One region of the Bacillus sp. AFS053548 genome, then DNA from elsewhere that is predicted to be linked to it. Evidence: riboswitches for the same ligand, from Rfam matches in the RefSeq annotation. Region 1 holds a riboswitch; the other holds the start of a gene.
What was found. Region 1 has a riboswitch for FMN ahead of CN946_RS04650 (ECF transporter S component). Riboswitches for the same ligand answer to the same signal wherever they lie in the genome.

Region 1 (8,679 bases):
TTCAGGCGATACAAAAATAAACTTATAGCTGCTAATATTATTAAATAAATATTTTTTTTGCTCAAAACTTCTAAAGCTATTTAGTGCAATTACTCGTTTATCTCCAAATGCTTTAATCTGCTCTACTTGATCCTCCATAAGGGAAAGTAATGGTGAAACGATTACTACAACGCCTGGCAATAGTAGGCCTGTTAATTGATATAATAATGATTTCCCCCCACCTGTGGGGAGCATTGCTAAAACATCCTTCGAGTTTAACAAGTCATTAATAATTTCTTTTTGGTTATTTCGAAAACTTGAATAACCGAATTTTTCGTATAGAACTTTATTTAGGTCCATGTAAATCACCCATTCTTGCTAGAGTAATACGAATTTGAAAATATGTTACCTCATTTAATAAAGCTTCTTTAATAATTTTTAATTTCCTTGTATTTAGTTCAATAATTTTATTTTTTATTAAAGTAAATTGATTTGTTGTAATAAATTGATTTATTGGAAATAATTTATCACCTAATACACACTCAACTATATGATCCTCTATTGTACTAATCTTTAAATTACGAATCACCGCTATTTCTTGAATTGTTTTACCATCAGAAAATAATCGCTTTGTTTCAATAGAGGTATTCGTAATATTAGTACTTTTATCTCCATAAATAAATTTACTTAATAAAGGATAATTATTGTTAGGTTGAACTAAAATAGTGATCATATGATGCAAAGTATTAATCGAATTGAGATAAATTTTTTCAACACTCACTTTGTGTTCTGATGCAATTTGTTCAAAAGTCATGCCATAAGCATTTGCTCCAGACAATCGTTTCACAAATAGTAATGCGTCTTCATCACTTATATTTTCTAAAATAGTATGCAATTCTTTGTAAAATTGATTAACTAGTTCGTTTTTATTCCCATTATAATTTAGAATCTCATTTTTTACCCATTCTTGTATTTCTTGGTCTTGTATAACTGCCCTAAAATATTTTAAATTCATATTCAGATTGGAAACTGTTTGAAAAAACAATGAAAATCTTTTCCAAAATATCTTTTGAATACTAGAAAACCTTAGTCCGTTTATATATGTAAATTCCATAAACTGTAATTTTTGATTTGCTAGATAAGCTTGACCATTTTTATTTAACAAATAGATGTTCTTATTTTCAGACTGACCTATATACCCCTTAACCTCTAACCCATTTATAATTTCTTGCATATTCTGAAGAGTAAGGAAATGAAAAAGTCCGAAAAATGATGTGACTTGATAAAAATGAGAATCTTGAATAATTTGAGCACTTTGTTTACCTTTTAATAAATACATTATACCTTGGATCGTTCGTTCACCATTATATCGATTAACTAAAAAAAGGATGATTTCTTCCAATGTAGATAGCTTAAACATCATAAACCTCTCAAATAAAATTATTCCATTAATATATTTAAATATTTTTTCGAATAATAATTAGTAGTACAAAAATATTTGTGCATTTTTTCTAAATTGTTTTTATTTCTTCTAGCTTATCATATGTATCAATAACCAAACCATTTTAAACATATAAAAATCATTATTTATTTTATTTGGGATTTCATCATTTCTCGTTTTTTTGAAAACCTTGTACAATTATATTGAAAAGTTTTGGAAACCGTTTTAAAATGTTTACAGGTACATTACAAAAATAGTATCTGTAACAAAAACAGGGAATAATTTGGGAGGTCAATACAATGGCAAAATATACAATCGTTGATAAAGACACTTGTATCGCATGTGGCGCTTGTGGCGCAGCTGCACCTGATATCTATGACTATGATGATGAAGGGATCGCATACGTTACTCTAGATGATAACCAAGGAATCGTTGAAATTCCAGACGTTTTAGTTGATGACATGATGGATGCATTTGAAGGATGCCCAACAGATTCAATCAAAGTTGCTGACGAATCATTCGATGGCGACGCTTTAAAATTCGAATAGTAAAAACTGCGGCGAAGATATTTCGTCGCTTTTTTTATTTTTTCAAATAAAAAAAACACGAGCGTTACGGATAGCTCGTGTTCTTTAATAGGCGCCTTGATTACTTCATTAAGAAAGAAAAATATGTCATAGAAACATCCCGTTTTGTCTTCTGCTTTGATCCTCAATATTTTTTGAATTAGATCAAAATATACATAGGTCAGGGTGCCAAAGTATTATGATGGAGCTAATTATTTCCTTAATTTACATATTCAGAATTATCTAACAACTTGCTATAATAAATAAAACATCAAGAGAGGATGAACAGCATGGAACAGATGACAGTTACCGAGAAAAAGACGTTTTTAAACAAATTTTTAGAAAAAAAACAGGTAAAAAAAGACATCGAATTGATTTTACAATTTCTCCTTGCTGTTGATGATGTACTAACAAATATCTCGTTTGTAGATGATGCAAAGAGTACACCAAATGGCATTGTAATTAATTTTCGAAAGGATGACTACTCACACCCTCAGGTTTCGTATTACGAAAATAGTAAGAGGTTTGATCTGTCGTCGGAATCGGTTTACCATAAACTTCGATTACATGGAAAGGAAATACCGTTTTATCTTGAGTTGATATTTGATGTGATGCCGATCGAGTACGCTTTGATCTTAGATACTAATCCGTTTTCGACAACTTCCATTGATCCAAGCGAAGAAGTGCAAGCAGAAATCGATGCGTTTCTTTCATCACTTGTAGCACAAACATCACAAAAACTTCTGCTTTGTCAAATCGACAAAGCACTTGATGAACGCAATGAACAACTGTTTCTTTTTCTAACTTCTCAGCTAAAAAATTAACAAATAAACCATCTATCATTCGATAGATGGTTCTCTTTTTTACGAAATAGTTTTTTCTCGTAAACAAAATAAATATGGTTTACAAGATTCGAACCGATCTTCTTTTACTGCTTTTCGTTCGAATAGAGGTACATAAAACAAAAAAGGGTCTACCAAAATTTAGTAGACACTTTCATTTATTTATACGTTATGCACATTTATTCTTTGAGTTAACCAAACCTTTAATTTAGGGTAGATCACTAAGAATAAGATCATGATTAATAAACCTTTAATTGCATTAAATGGCATAATTGATGCAACAATTACTTCATTTGGTAGCTTAAAATTCATGAAATGTGCATATGCAGGTAATAACACAAAATAATTTAAAAGACTTAATATTCCAGTCATCACTACAGTACCGACGATCAATCCAAGAGTTAACCCTTTTACTGAACGGTATTTTCTAAAGAAATACGACGCAGGTAAAATGTATAATACACCCGCACTAAAATTAGCAAATTCTCCAATTGGTACACCCGTCATACTACCATTAATAACATAATGTAGGATGTTTTTTATTAACTCTATTCCTATTCCTGCTACAGGACCAAAAACAATTGCTCCGATTAATGCTGGTACGTCACTAAAATCAATTGTAAGCCATACTGGAAATGCAGGAAGTGGAAAGTACAGCATCATGAGTACATAAGAAATACTGCTAAGCATTGCCACTATCACCATTTTATTTACTTTGTTGCGTTGTTGCATATTACCTCTCTCCTTTTTCCCGATCATATCAAGAAAAATGAAAGGTTCGCTTAAGTTACGTTATTATTTGCACATATTATCATAAGTCCGAAATAAAAAAGAAAAATAGTATAAAATTATGCAAATAAAATAAAATCCCCTATTTTAATTTTCAAAATAGGGGAGAATTTTCAGCACGCCAAATAAGCGTTCAAAAAGAAGAAATTTTTGAACTTGCGAACCTCCATCTTCTCCCATCCAGACTATACTGTCGGCTCTAGAATCGCACTAGATCCTGCCAAAAAAATCAGGCTCGCGGGCTTATAAGCAATGCTTAATTACCGCCGGTGGGGAATTTCGCCCCGCCCCGAAGATAGATCGTTTATTAAATTACAGTTTAATGTTACTAAAATAAATACAGTTTGTAAATAAAAATCTCCTACTAATCATTTAAAGCATTCATTAGGTTTTCTTGACAAAAATTTACCAACAAATCATCATTTTGATCGTTCGCATATAACAACAGCACAACTGTTGTAAAGACGGCTCTAAACTGTGCTAGTTTTTTTGACGCTTCTGATACATTACCATAAATCTCAAAAAACTTCCCTCTCATATCGCTCGGAATTAGACTATAAATAATTGATAAATCTAATTCACGATGACCAATATGAGCATCACCCCAATCAATAATTCCTTTAAGTTGGTTTTGCTCATTAACAATCATATTCTTAAAATGCAAATCACCATGAACAAGAACTAATGGTGTCTCACTTTTAATTTCAACTAGGCTTTCAATATAATGATTAATTTTCTGTTCATCTTGAATTAGTTTCTTCTGTATTGCCTGTTGTATATATTTTTTAGCCTGAGGTTTCCGAAAGTTTATATCTAATCTCTTCAACTCATCATACGGTAAATCAATATCCTTTAACTCATCGAAATTTATTGAATGCAAATTTTTCAAGAAATTCGCGATTGGTTCAATCATAAAAATTCTTTCTGTTCTATTTAAATTAATTGGAGGCTTTCCTGCAATAAAATTATATCCTAAAAATGGCCAAGGAAATAATTCAGTTGGTTTTCCATCGAGTATCGGTACCGTTGTTTTCAATTCAAAATGATTAAATATAATTGGGAGTAATTGTCTTTCAACATTTAAAATTGCTACAGCTATTTCTCTTCGCGGAAATCTTAATAAAATTTCATCATTTAAACAAAAAACAGTATTATCAAATCCTTCACCAATTTTTTTTATAGCGTTTATTTTTATTTCAGGGAATTGAATCTTTACAATTTCTTTCGCTAATTCAGCTCCCATTACAATTGCTGGATCCCATATATTAGTCATTTTTTTCTCCTTAAAATCAAAAATAGAACTTCACATTTAAATGTACTTTACCAAATTTATTAGTAAATTACATTTATAATGAAGTTCTAAACCAATCGGTGCTTTCAACACTAAATATTAAACTTTTAAGTCAAAATAAACGGCTAAGGATTTGAAACAATTTTTAATTCATGAAAATTTTTATCTAAGATTATATCCTTTAATTTCTCTCGATTTCCTCCGATAAATAAAAGTCCAATCGTTAAAACGAACACAACAATCAACAAACATCTCCTAAGAAAATCAAACATTATTTGCCTCCTCCCCCTGATAAATGTGGAATGTGTTTAGTCAGTCAAATAACTCGTGGACTGACACTAGTAATACAGAAAAAAAATAGACTAAGCGCATAAATCATTTCAAATCTTTAACTCTTTTTTATGTATATAACTTAAGAAGTATTGAGCAAATCGAAAATGTAAACACCAAGAAGTACTTTTACCTCAAACATTCTATGATTGAAAAAACTTATTTATACAAAAAAAATAGCGATTGATTAGAAAAATTTAACCATTCAATCGCTATTTTTCTTATTTATTTTTTATCAGTTCTAAATACGATTGCTCCTCGTTCGTATTCAACATCCTTAATATTTAAACGTGTATTAATTAACCTTGCAAGTGCAAAGAAATAATCAGATAATCGATTCAAATATAAAAATACTGGAAGATGAATATTTTCTTGCTTCATTAATGTTACGACCGTTCTCTCGGCACGTCTCGTTACCGCTCTTGCTTGATGAATGATTGCTGCAGGTTTTGACCCACCTGGTAAAATAAAACGCTGTAATGGGGGTGTTGCTTCCATATATTCATCAATTATTGTTTCAAGCTCTTCAACCATTTTCTCTGTCGTTTTAAAAGGGATGCTATCCTTTACTACTGCCAAATCTCCACCGCAATCAAAAAGTTCATGTTGGATCTTTTGAAGTGAATTGTAAATATCTCTCGTATCATCATGATCTAAATATGTCATTGCGTACCCAACGATTGTATTTACTTCGTCAATTGTCCCGTAAGACTCTACCCTTAAATCATCTTTATCAACTCGTTTGCCTACTAAGCTAGTCTGACCTTTATCCCCAGTTTTTGTATAAATTTTCATGAAAAACCTCTCCTTTTTTCAATTTTAATTTACAATACATTACTTTTATAAATAATGACCTTTTTATTTGTTTCGGGATTATCTAAAATTTGAAAAGATGTGTCATATAAACCTTTTAATAAATTTTCACTTAATACTGAGTCTGTTTTTCCTTCGATATAAATTTTTCCGTCCTTTAATCCTAATAATCGATCACAGTAAAGACTTGCTAAATTTAAGTCATGAAAAACCGTTACAATCGTTTTATTCTCTTGTTTTTGTAATTCCTTTAAAACGTCTAAAATTTTAATTGTATGCATTAAATCTAAATGGTTACTTGGTTCGTCTAAAAAGATATATGGTGTTTCCTGAGCGAAGCATTGAGCAAGAAATACTCTTTGACGCTCACCACCACTAATTTCATTTAATAAGCTTTTTTCCATCTTCTTAGTACCAGTCATCATCATTGCATTATTGACAGCAGTTTCATCGATTGTGGACCAGCTAGGAAAAAAGGAAGACGAATGAGCAAGACGACCAAGTTTAACTGTTTCTTTTACCTCATAAGAATATGTATAGGAATTTTGTTGTGATAAAACAGCAATCTTTTTTGCTATTTGTTTATTAGACATACTAGTAACAAATTCTCCATCCAACATTACATTTCCTTTAGACGGCTTAAAAAGTCCACAAAGAATATTTAAAAACGTTGACTTTCCACTCCCATTTGGACCAATAATTCCTAGCCATTCTCCTTGTTTAATAGAATAAGACAGTTCATCCAAATCAGTATGAATTCCATCATATGAATATGAGATATCTTGACATTTGATCATACTTTTCCCCTATTTCTTTTCAAAGATAGTAATATAAAAGCAAATATTGGAGCACCAATTAAAGATGTAATTACCCCGATTGGTAACTCTCTTGGGGCTAATACAACTCTTGATAATATGTCAGACCCGATTAAAAATATTGCGCCATTGATCATCGATAATGGAAGTAATTTTTTGTGTAATGGCCCTACCATAGTTCTAGTAAAATGCGGAACAACTAATCCTACAAATCCAATTGTTCCCGATACTGCTACTGCTGCACCAGATAAAATACTACCTGTTAACAAAATTAAATAAGTGGATTTTTTTACATCAATTCCGATATGTTTTGCATTTGTACTACCAAATGTCATCGCATCTAACTGCCTATTTTGACTAAATAAAATTAAGAAAGAAATGATTAAAAACGGTAATAAACTAAGAGAGTACTGAATGCCCCTTCCACCAATATTACCCATTAACCATCCAATTACTACACGTAATTCATTATTTGAAAAAGTTATAAATAATGATAATAATGCAGAACAAAATGAACTTATTATAATGCCACCTAATATAATTGTCTCTACACTAAGAGATCGATCTAGTTTTCTAACAAATAGTATTAATAAGATGAGTGTGCCAAACCCAAATAATATACTAACAAGTGGCAATGTGAAATATGTTACAAAAGGTAAGCTTATTTGGAAAAACAAAACTATAACAGCTCCTACAGAGGCGCCTGAAGAAACACCTAAAGTAAAAGGATCAGCTAATGGATTTTTAAGTATTCCCTGAAATGCAACACCTGCCAACGAAAGGCACGCACCGACTAATCCAGCTAACATAACCCTTGGCACTCGTATATTCATGACAATTGTTTGAATATCAGCTGGAACATAATCTGTTTTAAATAGAGCATCTGAAAAGCTAGAAATAATAGAAGAAAAGGGAATCGATGTAGAACCGATCGAAACCCCTAAAATAAATAAAAAAATTAATAAGATAATTGGAATTAAAAAGATTGAATATGTATTATTTATAAAGCTCTGGGTAAACCGCCTTTGCAATTGCTTCGACTCCCTCTGCAAGTCTTGGACCAGGTCTAGATGTTGTATCTGAATTTACATCATATACACGGTGATTTTTAATTGCGTTTACTGTTTGCCAGTTTTTTCTAGCCATTACAGTTTTTTCTAAATTTGGAACATAATATCCATAAGTTGTTAAAATCACATCAGGATTCGCTTTAATTGCTGATTCCTCACTATACTTAACCCAACCTTTTTCACTTTCAGCTACGTTTTTAGCATGAACAATCGAAAGCATTTCATCTAGGAACGTACCTTTACCTGCTGTATATATTTCTGGTGGTCCTGATATCTCAAGCCAAACCTTTGGATTTGTAGTTGCTTTAGCTGTTTTTTTGCTAATTTCATCTAATTTTGTTTTCATACCAGTAACTACTTTTTTCGATTGCTCAGTTTTTCCCGTGATTTCTCCAACTTGTTGAATTGTATCATACACATCATTAATAGTTGCAGCATTTTTCACGACAAAAACATTAATCCCCGCTTGTTTTATCTGTTCTAAACCGTCAGCAGAAATTCCTAAACTTGATTCATGTGCTAAAACTAAATCAGGTTTTAATGAAATAATTTTTTCAACATTATATGTCATATCGGCATTATTTCCGCCAACTTTATCAATTGACTTTACTTCTTTTGGATAATTGTCAAAATCTGTTACCCCTACTACATCCTTGCCATCACCAATAGAAAACAAGATTTCAGTATTACTTGGAATAAGTGATACTATTCTTTTAGGTGCCTCTTTAAAGCTAATTTCTTTG
Region 2 (8,679 bases), on a different contig from region 1:
ACTTTATCGTTTCTTTTACTGCACTAAATGTTGAATAATCATTATGACCATATTTATTCGTTAATACTTGTTTCGTAGTATGATTTACTTCATCATGAAAGTCCGTTTGCTCATATCGTGAGATCAGTTTGTTAAAATGCTCATTAAATCCAGTCTCTTTTAATATGTTTAATTCAGATCTCAAAGATTTTGATAAGACATTAAATTTCCCCTGTATTAATCCCGTACCTAATACGCTCCATGGTAGTAACTCTCCATCTAGAATTAAAGTCTTAATATTCTCTTTTTCCATAAAACGACTAAATCGCTCTAATAGCTTTGAATAAACTCCCGAAAGATCCACATTTTTTACACGGTACCCATTCCTACTGACTGCGTGACAATCTTCAATTGTTTTAGATAAATAGATATTACATCTTGAACCCATATACTTCGGTTGGAGCACAACTTCTTGAACCTTTTTATCTTTAAAGTATTGTAGTCCTTGCTGTAAAGACTCTAAATCATTCGCATTTGTATCCTTATCAGCTGGACTCATCGTACCAGAAATATAATTAATTGAATTTTTTAATACGTAATTGAGACGTCGTTTATCTTTTTGATCCAATTCATTTAAGTTGATATTTTTATCTCTTCCTTTGAATAATTCAGGTAATTCTTCTTTATTCACGACATCATCATTAACTGAAGGAACACTATATAAATATGGGTTATTTGAATAAATTCTAATACTAGTCAGTTGATTCCCACTAGCAGCACCAGTATCAATTCCAAATTTATTCTTAATACGAATTAATTTCTTACTCGCAACATGGCCAAATACATGATAAGGATGATTTGAAACAGCTTCCTCAGTTAAAAATTGTAATTGCTCCTGAATCGGTTTATTACGATCAATTCGGAATGAGCGTTGATGGCGTGATGAATTATTATCCATTTTTCCAATATATTTCTTTTTACATGGAGCATGTGTAATATAATATGAAGGAAAGTCTTCACCAATATAGTGATAAAACTCCTTACTTTCATTTACAAGCTCTAAAAACTTACCTTGAAGCTCTTCATCTTTTTCCAAAGCTTTAATAGAAGTAAAGTATGTTTCTACTAAACTTTGATCAATTGAAGAATCTTTTAGTTGACCTAATAAATACTTACTAACAAAATTTTCATGATTACCTTTTATAAAATAAAACCATTTACGGTTTGAATAAATGAAATCAATTATTTCTTTAACTTTGTTACCTTTATCAATCCAATCTCCTACCAAGAGTATGCGGTGATTACTACATTTCTCTGATTCTATTATTTGATTATTTTGAACCGTGAAACCAGCTTTTGATAATAGCTTCTGAAATGTGAGAACCTGTTCATGAATATCCCCTACTATTGTATATTTGTATTTTGTAGGTAACTTACGAGAGATATACTCTTCCATATTATCCACTTTAATCTCAAATTCAGTCGGATTAAGAAAATTCTTCTCACGAATACGATGTATATTTCGATAATTACTTCTTTTTATATTTGGAATTACTTCAGTTCGAAGACGTCTTACATGATTATCTATTAATTTCTTTGATCGGTCTGAAGAATAGTACTCACGAATATTTTTATAGTCAAATAATACTAAATCAACATTATATGAATTTTCATTTGCGATTTCTACAACTTGATCACGGAATGATTCTGATAGTCCAGTTGTATCGACAATTACAAATTCTGCATTAATTGGGAACGTTGTAACCATCTTTAATTTAGTAAATAGTAATTCAAATGCTTGTTCACTCGCCTCGAGCATAATCGTACTATGTTTATCAAAATCTTCCCCTAATATTTCTCGTCTAATATCATCAGATGATAAATACTGTATATTCGTTTTATAACTTCTCGACTCGTCTCTATAAGATAGAGATGGAATTAAAATATTTTTTGCAAAAGTCGATTTTCCACATTCACTAGAGCCTACTAAAAGAAAAATCGTATGAACATTTGTTGAGATTTTCATTCCTGATGCTCCTTTACTTTTCGCTTCGTTATAACAACTGCCTGAGAAAGTGATATCCCGTCTACACGATCTCCTACATCCGAGAATGTGTACGTATATGACATATTACTTAAGATTGAATCAATCCATTTAACGAACTCTTCTTTTGTCATTTCCCATTTATGATCATCATGTCTAAATCCATCTAATTGGTATAGATTATTAAACTCTGCATTTGGAGTCGTTATGATGAAATTCTCAAAATTAACATAGGATAGTACGCTCTTTACTAATTTTGTAGCATCCTTAACACTCATATGTTCAACAACTTCAGTTAGCAATACATCAACATTCAAATCGTTATCGTAAAACTCTAGAAAGTGAGATAAAGACTCATAGATTGCAATATTTTCAATCACTTTGTTATTTATTTTATATTTCAGTCTCTCTCTTATTTCGGCATCAATATCAATTGCGAAATAATCATACTTACTGATTTTTTGACTATAAGGAATTGCATACGCTCCTTCACCACAACCGATATCAAGAATAGAACGCTCGAATTTTAATTGTTCTGAGATCCACTCTTGGCGCTGTCTTGCAGTATTTCCAAATTTAAAATCAATTTCATAATGATTTGTTTTTTCAAGTTCATTTTTAAATGCAAGAAATTTTTTACGACTATTTAACACATTTCTATTAAATAAATAACGTATATAGTAAGGTGCATCAATGACTTGCATACTAGTTATATATTTTCGTATGACATCGTCTGTAAAATCGATATACTCATCTGAAACGATGCTCAAGAATACGCATAGCACTGTCGTATAGTGAATTAGCTCATGGATTGTTTTTGTTGTATGAATACGTAACTGATAAGTTTTACTAGCTAACTCTTCAAAATTTAGATCAAATTCATTTAAATGCCTCTGAAAGAAGTTTAAGTAACTAGCGTTTTTCACATGAATAGCATTAATCAATACGCTATTTTCATATTCATTCTGATCTTTTTCATGTAACTTTTTGAATGCCGAAGAAAAGAATGTGTTGATTGCATTTAAAGGGAATAACGTTGAACAATATCTTGTCGTATTTAAGTATTCAAACATTTCCTCTGCTTGTTCTTTATACGATTTTTCATTATCAGCATCTTTAAAATAAACATTATATGTATCTTCTGTAGAATACCACGCAAACGCGTTTCCCTTCCTAATTGTCTTAATACTCATCCCAGAGCTTGGATTTTTTGCAATTATATAGGAAAAATCAGGGTTATTTGATTTTAATTGAAAAATAGCCACTTGAGTGAATCATCCCTTCTTTTCGAATTATCAAATTATTAATCTTATTTTAACATGTAATTTATAAGGGATTATTGGTTATTTAATAAAAAAAGAGAGGTAAAATTCACCTCTCCTAAATCAGTTTCTTCTATTATATATATACTTAGTTTAAAGTTCTTAATAAATTAGCCATTTCAATTGCCGAAATACCAGCATCCCAGCCTTTATTACCAGCTTTTGTGCCCGCTCTTTCAATCGCTTGTTCAATATTTTCTGTCGTTAATACACCAAAAATAACAGGAATACCAGTTTGTAGAGTAATTGCAGCAACACCTTTTGCTACTTCGTTACATACGTAATCGTAATGAGTAGTTGCCCCACGAATAACTGTTCCTAACGTAATGATTGCATCGTATTTTTTTGAATCTGCTAGTTTTTTTGCAACTAATGGAATTTCAAATGCTCCAGGTACCCAAATAACATCAACGTTTGATTCTTCTACACCATGACGATATAGAGCATCTTCTGCACCACCAAGTAGTTTTGATGTAATAAATTCATTAAAACGTCCTACGATTACTGCAACTTTAAGTCCAGATCCTACTAAATTTCCTTCAAATTTCATCTTAATCTCTCCCATTTTTTAATAGTGTAATAAATGTCCCATTTTTTCAATTTTAGTATTTAAATATTTTTCGTTTTCTATTTTCATTTCAGTTTGAATTGGCACTCGATTATTTATCTGTATTCCGTGAGATTTTAGCGCATCTATTTTAACTGGATTATTAGTTACTAAATCTATACTCACAATACCTAAATCTTTAATAATTTGAGCACTTATTGCATAATCTCTTAAATCTGAATCAAATCCTAAGTTTAGATTTGCTTCAACAGTATCAAAGCCTTCTTCCTGTAACTTATATGCTCTTAACTTATTAAGTAAGCCAATCCCTCTACCTTCTTGTCGCATATAAACAATTACGCCTTTGCCTGCTTTTTCAATCATCGATAATGTTGATTGCAACTGAGGTCCACAATCACAACGACATGAGCCAAATACATCACCTGTTAAACATTCCGAATGAATACGTACAAGTACTGGTTCACCATCGTCAACTTTACCTTTTACAATCGCAATATGTTCTTTACCATCAATCTGATTTGTATAACCAATCATTTTAAAATCACCAAAATCTGTTGGTAATTTAATTTCAACTTCTCTTTTTACAAGTTGTTCAGTTTCTTGTCTATAATGAATTAAATCTTTAATTGTAATCATTTTTAAATTAAATTTATTTGCGATTTGAATTAGATTTGGTACTCTTGCCATCGTTCCATCGTCATTCATAATCTCACAAATGACACCAACTTCTTTCGATCCAGCCATTCGAGCTAAATCTACTGCCGCTTCAGTATGCCCCGGTCTCTCAATAACTCCTCCGTTTTTAGCGACTAAAGGAAACATATGCCCAGGTCTTCTAAAATCTGCTCCAGTTGATTCATCATTTAACATTTGTAAAACAGTATGTGAACGCTCAAATGCCGATATACCAGTAGTAGAATCGATATGATCGATACTTACCGTAAAGGCCGTTCCATGAGAATCTGTATTTTTTGCTACCATTTCATATAAATCTAATTTTTTGGCTATTTCTTCAGAAACAGGCGCACAAATTAATCCGCGACCATGAGTTGCCATAAAATTTATATTTTCAGGAGTCGCAAATTCTCCGATAACAACAAAATCTCCTTCATTCTCTCGATCTTCATCATCACAAACAATAATAATTTTTCCATTTTTCAAGTCTTCAATTGCTTCTTCTATTTTAGAGAACATGATCTTACTCCTTTATATATAGCCATTTTGAGATAAAAATGAAGTTGTTATTGCAGAACTTTTTTTCGTCTCATTCATACCAAGCATTTTTTCAACATACTTACCTAATAAATCAAACTCAATATTAACAACGTCTCCCGTTTTTTTACTGCCTAAGATCGTATGTGAGCGGGTATGAGGAATTAAAGAGATTATTACAATATCAGTTTCAACTTCAAATATTGTTAAACTTGTACCATCAATCGTTATACTGCCTTTTTGTAGGCAATACTTAGCAAACTGACTTGGAATATTAATTTTATACATTACTGCGTTTTCCATTGCTTTTACAGATACAATTTTACCTGTACCATCAATATGGCCCGATACAATATGACCACCAAACCGTCCCTTTGCAGCCATTGCCCGCTCTAAATTTACTTTCTGGCTAGAAACTAAAGTACTTAGATTGGATGCTTGAAATGTTTCAGGCATGACATCAACAGAAAATTCATTTTTAGTAAAATCCGTAACGGTTAAACACACTCCATTTACAGAGATACTATCTCCTAAATGAACATCCTCTAAAATGATTGATGCGCCAATTGTTAGCAATAAAGTATTACCTTTTTTTACAATATTTTTTACTGTTCCTATTTCCTCAACGATTCCAGTAAACAAGTTTTTTCACCTCATTTCGAAAAAGCATATTAAATGACTTTGTAAGATCCATCTGTAATTTCATAAATAGTTGGTCCACCTTATCACACCTTCTAATTCAAATTAATTTGAAAAAGTGAAAAGCCCCTTAGAAAACTCCTAAGGGGCAATAGATGTTTAAAAAAGGAAGCATACTTAAATAAACGCTAGTACAAAATGAGCCTATTTAAAGACAGTACTATAACGCGTCTATTGTTGTGCAAACAAAATATACACAACGAACTAAGCCTATACGGATAGTATTTTTGAAAAAACAAATAACCATACCATATATGCACTCCATCCTTCTCCCATCCAGACTATACTGTCGGCTCTAGATTCTAACTAGATCAGCAACATATAAAATATCTATATGAAGCTCACGGGCTTAGTATAAAAATATACAACACCGCCGGTTGGGAATTTCACCCGACCCCGAAGGACACTAATTATCAAATTTGGTTTCATTATAACTAGCAATTATTTGAATGTAAAGATTTTAAGATTCTATTTCTTTTAAAATGATCTAATAGAAAAGAAAATTAAAGTAAAAAAACCTTATAAAATATGGAAAATTTCACACTCTATTTAGTTGGAAAATTTTATTTTTATTTTAATAAGTTTAATCATCTTGCAATATGTATTTTTTTTGCAACCAATACAAAAATGTATAAATATTAATATTAAAGTAATTTTAGAAAATATTGAGTTCTATAATTAATATAGAAAGTCAACTTATGGATTCCGAAATTATATTAATTTAGCTAAATTAATAACACATTTGAATTCTTTATTTCATTTGTATAAAATAAGATTTTTTCATTTTATCATCATATTGTTTATTTAAACCAAAGGGTAATGTACTCTTCTTAACAAAGCTCCTAGAATACTTAAAAATTTAATTATAAAGGCGCTTTCCTTTATATCAGAAAAATAAATAAATAAGCCTATTAACTACAAAATAATATATAATTCTAAAATAATAAAAGACCCTTCATTCGCACTAAAAAAGCCAATAATAAAATCGAAATAAACAGCTTCATCTTATACCAAACTGATAAAAAGGTGCGAAATTTTAATAAATATTCTTTTAGGAAAAATAATAGTAATTATACAGTATGGGTAATTATTATAAAAAAATTAGTTTCAAAAAAAGAAACTTCTTTTAATAGAAGTTTCCTTTCTGATCCATTATTCATTTCCAACTTGTAGAATTTTTTCATGGTGTTTTGAATCTCTTTTTTGTAGCCAAATAAAGTACACTGAAACTAATATGATCAATATTAAAATGACCGGTGAAGAAAATAAGAGTATTCCTAAAAAGCAAATTGCTAGAATACATGAACCAATTTTAAAAAATATGGAATCAAATAATCGCAAACATGCCAATACTCCTAGTAAAGCGTTGCATAGGAAAAATGCATTTGCAATTGCTACAAGTGTTTGAATGCTTAGGAAGTCATTAAAATAAAGTATAAATACAATTATGTGAATGCCAAACAAACTAAATAATGATCGAGTTGCCACATTATTTTTATTTTTAAAAGAAAGCCATGAAGGTAATAAACCGTTTTTGGCTTGATCGGCGATTAGCCTTGATACTGCTCCTATTACTAGGAGAACTGTACTAATACAAAGAGCAATTGTAATTGATGAAATAATAGGCGTTGACCAACTTCCAAATAAACTCTGAAGTAACGGTGCTAATGATTGATCCATCATATTTCCATTTTTAGAATGAATCCACTGGAAAGCAAATGCAACTGTTAGACTTACTATTGCTATAATCGAGAAACTTAAGACGACTGCTCTAGGAATTGTTCGTTCTGGAGTTTTTACTTCTAAAGAATAGCTACCGATGACCTCCCACCCGATTAATGCCCAAAATAATAAAAGTAAACTTTCTCCAAAATCAGAAACAGTTATTGGACTCGATAAAGTAAAGCTCCCATCAACTGTAAATAATGTATGAATACTGCCAACTATAAGTGTCACTACAATGAAACTAGACATAAAAAAGGCAAATTTTCCAACATCGGCAATGTTTCTAGTTAAAATGATATAAACAAAACATAGTATTCCTAAAGCTAGCCACTTTTCATTGAAGAAGCTTTGATTCGTCAGTAGTTGTAAGTAATGCCCTGCCGTACCTGTAACTGCAATTGGTCCAAAACAAACTGCAAGTAAAAAGAAAATAGCTGAAAGGTTTTTTATTTGTGTACCAAATGCACGTTCAACTGCCAATGGTACTCCAGAATCTCCTGGAATCAACAAACTTAGCTTACCGAACATTAGTGCAAATATTAAACTTAAACCAAGCATAAGAACCCAAGCAAAAATAGCATAATTTCCAGCAGTTTCATACACTGCAGGTGGTAAAATGATAATTCCCGAACCTAAAATAGGTCCAATCATTAACCCGCTGAGCAAAAGAAAACCAATTTTTCGATTCCTCATTCATATCCCTCCAATAGTTATTGAAACAAATTGTAATCTCGTATAATTTAATTATATGAACCAATCTAACATCGGTAAAATGAATAGTTACGATATAAACTATCGGAAAATCCGATAGTTAGGAGGCAATTATGGAAATCCGACATTTAATTACGTTTAAGTCAATTGTGGATATGGGCGGGTTCTCTAGAGCTGCTGTCCATCTCGGATATGCACAATCTACAGTTACTGCACATATACAAGCACTTGAGCAAGAGCTAGGAGTACCTTTATTTGACCGCTTAGGTAAAAAGGTTCATCTGACCGAGGTCGGTGAGAACTTTTTAGTTCACGCAATCGAAATGATTCAGCTCTATACAAAAGCAAAAGATGTATTCCAAATGGAAAATGAAGAGGTATCTACGTTAAAAATTGGCGCTCCAGAATCTTTAACGATC

Region 2: another riboswitch for FMN. It lies ahead of ribE (riboflavin synthase); the one in region 1 lies ahead of CN946_RS04650 (ECF transporter S component).

The regions. Positions count from the first base shown of each region.
Region 1 is NZ_NUHI01000006.1:162,416-171,094, reverse strand. It holds gene CN946_RS04670 (RecQ family ATP-dependent DNA helicase) at 1-339, opposite strand, end outside; gene CN946_RS04665 (YpbB family protein) at 326-1,399, opposite strand; gene CN946_RS04660 (ferredoxin) at 1,720-1,968, shown strand; gene CN946_RS04655 (YpiB family protein) at 2,277-2,810, shown strand; gene CN946_RS04650 (ECF transporter S component) at 2,991-3,560, opposite strand; FMN riboswitch at 3,782-3,918, opposite strand; gene CN946_RS04645 (phosphotransferase) at 3,982-4,890, opposite strand; gene CN946_RS23305 (hypothetical protein) at 5,034-5,180, opposite strand; gene CN946_RS04640 (cob(I)yrinic acid a,c-diamide adenosyltransferase) at 5,464-6,033, opposite strand; gene CN946_RS04635 (ABC transporter ATP-binding protein) at 6,063-6,848, opposite strand; gene CN946_RS04630 (FecCD family ABC transporter permease) at 6,845-7,897, opposite strand; gene CN946_RS04625 (ABC transporter substrate-binding protein) at 7,863-8,679, opposite strand, start outside.
Region 2 is NZ_NUHI01000034.1:42,267-50,945, reverse strand. It holds gene CN946_RS18020 (metallophosphoesterase) at 1-2,005, opposite strand, end outside; gene CN946_RS18015 (class I SAM-dependent methyltransferase) at 2,002-3,288, opposite strand; gene ribH (6,7-dimethyl-8-ribityllumazine synthase) at 3,434-3,895, opposite strand; gene CN946_RS18005 (bifunctional 3,4-dihydroxy-2-butanone-4-phosphate synthase/GTP cyclohydrolase II) at 3,914-5,107, opposite strand; gene ribE (riboflavin synthase) at 5,120-5,767, opposite strand; FMN riboswitch at 6,085-6,232, opposite strand; gene CN946_RS17995 (APC family permease) at 6,977-8,242, opposite strand; gene CN946_RS17990 (LysR family transcriptional regulator) at 8,374-8,679, shown strand, end outside.